Linked DNA regions of Candidatus Scalindua japonica. The protein of the gene in region 2 binds, or shares a complex with, the protein of the main gene of each other region. Links are inferred from orthologs where the notes say so. Each region holds a gene or a part of one and is shown on either strand. Other genes may lie near its edges. The genes, in order: pnp and rny.

The links.
Region 1: rny (region 2) and pnp share a complex: the UniProt entries of both Bacillus subtilis proteins name them as parts of the possible RNA degradosome complex. The link is inferred for Candidatus Scalindua japonica from one-to-one orthologs.

The regions. Positions count from the first base shown.
Region 1 is NZ_BAOS01000029.1:82,538-85,767, forward strand. The notes cover bases 79-2,976. They hold pnp (polyribonucleotide nucleotidyltransferase), read left to right. Parts: upstream 79-425; coding sequence 426-2,528; downstream 2,529-2,976. Other genes in these bases: rpsO (30S ribosomal protein S15), read left to right, coding at 132-401; SCALIN_RS17195 (cold shock domain-containing protein), read left to right, coding at 2,679-2,897. Also shown: SCALIN_RS17180 (DUF6599 family protein), read left to right, coding at 1-62; SCALIN_RS17200 (sensor histidine kinase), read left to right, coding at 3,089-3,230. UniProt on the Bacillus subtilis protein: Involved in mRNA degradation. Catalyzes the phosphorolysis of single-stranded polyribonucleotides processively in the 3'- to 5'-direction. Necessary for competence development in Bacillus subtilis.
Region 2 is NZ_BAOS01000003.1:164,344-167,597, reverse strand. What follows is about bases 147-3,068. They hold rny (ribonuclease Y), read right to left. Parts: upstream 2,430-3,068; coding sequence 864-2,429; downstream 147-863. Other genes in these bases: mnmG (tRNA uridine-5-carboxymethylaminomethyl(34) synthesis enzyme MnmG), read right to left, coding at 147-864. Also shown: more of mnmG, read right to left, coding at 1-146; SCALIN_RS02150 (UbiA-like polyprenyltransferase), read left to right, coding at 3,179-3,254. UniProt on the Bacillus subtilis protein: Endoribonuclease that initiates mRNA decay. Initiates the decay of all SAM-dependent riboswitches, such as yitJ riboswitch. Involved in processing of the gapA operon mRNA, it cleaves between cggR and gapA.

The DNA.
Region 1 (3,230 bases), on a different replicon or contig from region 2:
GAGAGGAATCGGAATTATATATTGATAAGGTTGTATCGAAGGTTAAAGGCCCTCAGTACTAAAATTTTTGTTGGAAATCTAAGTACTGTTGTGATATATTATGCGATACTATATATTTAAAGGAGATTAATATGGGCATAGCAAAAGAGTTGAAGACAGAATTAATTGAGGGTAATAAAGTTCACGATACCGACACGGGTTCTCCGGAAGTACAGGTTGCTTTATTGACGGAACGGATAAAACATCTGAGTGATCATCTGAAAGAGCACAAAAAGGACCATACGTCCAGGCGTGGGTTACTTATGATGGTTGGTAAAAGAGCAAGGTTGTTGAAATATCTTAATAGAAAAAATGAAGAAGGTTATAAGAGCCTGATAAAGAAGTTGGGCATACGTCGTTAAATAGGTTGGTGAAAGGATTTTATAGTGAAAAATATAGTTGAAGAGACGATTGGCGGAGAGATTATGAGCATCGAGTCCGGCGAAGTTGCAACGCAGGCGGATGGCTCTGTTATCGTTCGTTATGGAGATACGGTCGTTCTGACTACGGCGGTATGTGGTGATCAGAAGGGAGGTGATTTCCTCCCTATGACAGTTGATTATAGAGAGAAAACTTACTCCGTAGGAAAATTTCCAGGTGGTTTTTTTAAGCGTGAAAGTAGACCTTCAAACAAGGAAATTTTAACAATGAGGATGACAGACAGGCCAATGCGTCCCCTTTTTCCAAAAGGTTATACAAATGAGGTACAAGTAATGTCTGCAGTCTTATCTGCTGATAAAGAGACCGATCCTGATGTTATTTCTATGGTTGGGGCATCTGCTGCGGTATCTATATCAGGTATGCCATTTAACGGCCCTACCGGTTCAGTGAGGGTTGGTTTAATAAATGATGAATTTGTAATTAATCCTAAAAACTCGGAACTTGAATCCAGTAGTATCAACCTGGTTGTATCCGGAACGGAAGACGCGGTAATGATGGTGGAATCTTCCGGGAAGGAGGTTTCTGAGGATAAGTTTGTTGATGCGATAATGTTTGGTTTTGAAGAGATAAAAAAGATTGTGCGTATGCAGAAAGAGTTGGTTGCAAAATGCGGGAAGGAGAGACAGGAACATGAGGAGCCAACGCTGGATACCGCGCTTTATGATGACATAAAGGCAAAGGCGTATGAAGAGATCAAGGTGAAATCTTTAGTCAAAGGTAAGCATGCCCGTAAAAAAGCTATAAAAGAAGCGCGTACCAAATTTATTGAAGAGTATTGCACCGAAGAAGACGAAGAAGGTAAAGAGGATAGGGTAAAGGAAGTTTATGGAGCTCTTGTAGAAGCGGCAGTGCAGGAACAAATTATTAATGAGAAGACAAGAATTGACGGTAGAGGTCTCACTGATATAAGGCCCATTACAAGTAAGGTTAGTTTTCTGCCGAGGACCCATGGCTCTGCCCTGTTTACCAGGGGAGAAACTCAGGCGCTTGTTGTGGCAACGCTGGGAACATCAATGGATGAACAGCGTGTAGATGGTCTGGTAGATGGTTATACGAAAAAGTTTATGTTGGATTATAATTTCCCACCATTTTGTGTCGGTGAAGCGAAACCGATCCGTGGACCGGGTAGACGCGAAATTGGGCATGGTACTTTGGCTGAAAAGGCCCTTGAGCCAATGGTGCCAGCTTTCGAAGATTTCCCTTACACAATACGGATAGTATCTGATATTCTCGAATCAAATGGGTCTTCTTCAATGGCGAGTATTTGTGGTGGTACACTTTGCATGATGGATGCGGGGATTCCGATGAAACGACCGGTTGCGGGTATAGCAATGGGGTTGATAAAAGAGGGTGATGAGATCCGAATACTATCTGACATTTTAGGTGATGAGGACCATTTGGGGGCTATGGACTTTAAAGTTGCCGGAACAGAGGTTGGTATTACTGCCCTTCAGATGGACTTAAAGATAAAAGGTATAAGTGAGCAAATTATGAGAGATGCGCTTGCTCAGGCGAAAGAGGGCAGGATGCATATCTTAAAGGAGATGCAAACTGCTATCGAGGGGCCTCGCAGCGAGATTTCAGTTCATGCTCCAAAGCTGGTTAAAATTAACATAAATCCGGACAAGATAGGATTGGTTATCGGCCCTGGCGGAAAAAATATTAAGAAGATTCAGGAGGAATCATCGTCACGAGTGGAAATAGAAGATGATGGTACTATCGTAATTTCTGCGGCGACTCTTGAATCAGTAGAGCTTGCCAAGACATATATTAAGGGACTTACTGATGATGCTGAGGTAGGGAAGATATACAATGGAAAGATTGTTTCCGTTAAAGAGTATGGTGTCTTTGTTGAAATAATGCCGGGAAAAGAAGGCCTGGTGCACATTTCCGAACTTTCTAATGATTATATTGAGAAAGTGGAAGATGTGGTAAAAATGGGTGATGAAGTTAAAGTAAAGCTGATAGGTATAGATGATCAAAAAAGGCTGAAGTTAAGTAGAAAAGCCGCTCTTAAGGACGAAGGTACTGTTCCGACTAGTACATAAATAGTTGAATAATATTACGACTTTTTTTCTATATTAAATCATTGAATCTTGTAATAGGAAGAAACGTGAGTAAGAATATAAAATAGGTTTTTCTTAGTAAGTCATTATTTTATATTTTTGTAAGTGTACTATGTAAAATAAGGAGTTGAAATGATTAAGAAGGGTACTGTAAAGTGGTTTGATGTGAAAAAAGGCTTTGGCTTTATTCAACAGGAAGATGGAAGCGACATATTTGTTCACTACTCGAATATCTCTGGGAATGACTTCAAAGTATTAGAAGATGGAGAAAGTGTAGAATTTGAAGTTATAGACGGCCATAAAGGGTTACAAGCTCAAAATGTAACAAAAGCGGAAGAAGCAAAGACATAAATCTCTGTTTTTTATTAATATAAGCCAGGAAAGTAAATAAATATATATTCTTTCCTGGCTTATTTTTTTGGGTCTTCCTTTTTTTTACAAATTTTTAAGGCAAGCCTCTCTTCCCCGGACAAAATACGCGGGGAACTTGTGTCCGGGGAAGAGAGGTGGGTCATGTTTATGTAATGAGAGGCTTGGAAAGTATGTCAGAGAATAATTTCAATTCAGGTGAATTAAATTATCTTAATACGTTAGCTGCCGGTTTAGTTCATGAAATCAAGAATCCATTGAATGCGATAAGCATAAATTTACAATTGTTGAATGAAGATTTACAAGATCAAGACT
Region 2 (3,254 bases):
CTCTTTATGAGGAAATCTAGTGATTTTATCTTCAATAGAAGGGCAATATCTCGGGCCAATTGCCTTAATTTGACCAGTGTAAAGTGGAGAACGGTCCAGGTTTGACCTGATAATTTCGTGCGTTAATTTATTTGTATATGTTATAAAACAATTAACCTGAGGTTGCTGGATGTTTTTGGTAGAAAAAGAGAATGCTGTAGGTTGTTTATCACCCTCTTGCTCTTGCAGGATATCATAATTTATCTTCCTGCCGTTCAGGCGTGGCGATGTTCCTGTTTTCAGCCTGGCTAACTCAAAACCTAAATCCTTTAACCCGGCTGATAATTTATCTGATGATGGTTCACTTGATCTCCCACCATGCACCTGTGAGTTGCCAATGTGAATTAGTCCGTTAAGAAATGTACCCGTTGTAATAATTACGGCTTTGGATCTGTACTTTGTACCACTTTTACCAATTAAATCCAGTCTCTCTCTATTTTCAACTACAATTTCCTCAACACTATCCTGTCGTAATGAGAGATTGTACTGCTCTTCCAATCTCTTTTTCATTGTAAATTGATATTTTTTTTTGTCTGCCTGTGCGCGGGGAGATCGTACTGCGTGCCCTTTACTGGCATTTAGAAGTCTAAACTGGATGGCCGTCTCATCAATGACCTTCCCCATTTCACCACCAAGCGCATCTACTTCACGTACTAGTTGGCCTTTTGCCAACCCTCCGATTGCAGGGTTACAAGACATTTGCGCAATTGTATCAAGATTCATCGACAGCAATGCTGTCTGCATACCCATTCTTGCAGATGCCAACGCCGCTTCACATCCGGCATGTCCCCCTCCAACTACTATGACATCATAACTAATGTGCATTATTTTGCCTTCTGAACCACCCGTTTTTCCCTAATCACAGTAACGGTTACTTCTCCAGGATATTCAAGCTCATCTTCGACATTCTTAGCAATATCATAGCAAATTTTTGAGGCTGATTTATCACTGACTTTATCCGGATGAACAATAACCCTTACTTCTCTGCCAGCCTGTATAGCGTAAGCACTTTCAACTCCGTTAAAAGACATTGCAACACTTTCCAGCTTTTCAAGCCGCTTAACATATTTTTCAAGAGTTTCACGCCTCGCCCCTGGCCTGCTTGCTGAGATGGCGTCCGCAGCATTTATCAAGACAGAATACACAGTTTCAGAAGGCACCTCCTCATGGTGCGATGCAATTGCGTTTATAACATCCGGCTTTTCATCATACCGCTTCGCAAAATCTGCACCAACAAGAGCGTGAGTGCCTTCTACATCGGCGCTTAGCGCTTTGCCTATATCGTGCAAAAGCCCACACCTCCTGGCTACTTGTGCGTCAAGCTTCAACTCACCAGCCAGGACGCCTGCAAGATCAGCAACCTCTATTGAATGCTGAAGCTGGTTCTGCCCATAGCTGGTACGGTACCTTAAACGGCCTATTAATTTAATAATTTCTGTATGTAAGTCATGTATTCCCAACTCAAAACTAGTTTGTTTGCCTGTCTCCAGAACAATCTGTTCAATATCTTTTTCGGTCTCCTGCACCACCTCTTCTATACGTGCAGGATGGATTCTACCATCCACAATTAATTTTTTCATTGCTAACCTGGCTACCTCTCTACGCACACCGTCAAAGCCTGAAAGAACAATTATACCGGGAGTATCATCTACTATCACGTCTACACCGGTTGCTTTCTCAAAAGCACGTATATTTCTGCCTTCTCTCCCTATAATCCTCCCTTTCATCTCATCTCCAGGCAACTCAATGGTGCTCACAACATTATCAATCGAGTTATTTGCTGTACATCGCTGTATCGCCGTGCCTATTATTGAGATAGCCTTCTTTTCAGCTTCTTCTCTGGCCTTATTTATATGCTTTTCAATTAAACCTGCACATTCTATTTCAAGCTCTTTTTCCAGTCGACTTAGTAATAACTTTTCTGCAGCATCTGCTGAAAGCCCTGAAATCTTATAAAGAGTACTTTTTTCTTCCTCAATCAGCTCATCAAGTTGTGAACTCTTTTTATTAACATCTTTCTCTTTGTTTGACAAATTAGAAGCCATACTTTCTATGTACTTCTCCTTCTTTGTCATAATATCAATTTTTCTCTCAAGATTGTCTTCCCTTTTGCTCAAACGTTTTTCAAGTTGGCGTAATTCATGTCTTGTATCTTGAGTCTCTTTCTCAAAACCCTCTTTACGTTTATACAATTCTTCTCTGGCAGTAATATCAGCGCCTTTAATTATTCTTTCAGCTTCTGATTTTGCTTCTTTAATTACGCTCCTGGAAGCCTTTTCCCGGCTTACTTGACGTAATCTAAAAAACAAAAAACATATTAAAAAACCAAAGATTATGCAAACTGGAAGTATAGGAAAATATATTAATGGATTTGAAGTAATATAATTAATAAGTCATCGCCCCCTTGCATTAAATTAAGAATTAATGAAATTCCAGTGTGTATAGGTAAATACGAAACTGAAGCACTAAAGAATTGAAGTATGGAAGAATTCTCATGGCAAGTGTTTACTCTTAACACTTGAGAGGTAGCAGATTTTTTGTCTGAAATGGAATTTAAATAACTAAACTGGTTCTCTCTATAAAAAAAAATTACGTTATAAAAAATCTGAGCCAGATAATGAACCAATCTATTGAATCATATAAAGTTTTTTCATATCAAAAAAACATTCATGACAAACTATTGATACGAAAAATAGTTGTATTTTAATTGAGTTTTATTTGAATCCAATAAAACTCTCCATGTTGGACAAATGGTTTTCTTTCCTCAATTCTTTTTACATAAGTCAAAACTATATAAACTGGTATTACATATATAAATTAATATACCAGATACTTAAAAAAATGTATCTGATTTTATATGACAAATAAGCGGAAGTCAAGTAATTAAAAGTAATTAAACAAAACAGTGATCACATCGATATGAATTATTTCTTACTATCGTAAACTTATAAATACTGCAGACGGAGGTCGATTTAAATACCCAAACTCTACCACTTAAACGAATGGCTTATCTTAGCTTAATAGTAACTATTTTTACAACCATCACAATATGATATATATTGACATATATTGCAATAGGCTTATAATAAAAAAAATTAACAAGAAGGACTTCAAATAATTGTGTATAAACGTATATTAGATGAGCAATATTGAAAATGAAGAAAACGGTATAAAACCTGAACAAAAGAATTTATCAAGTTTTTTTACTATTTTTA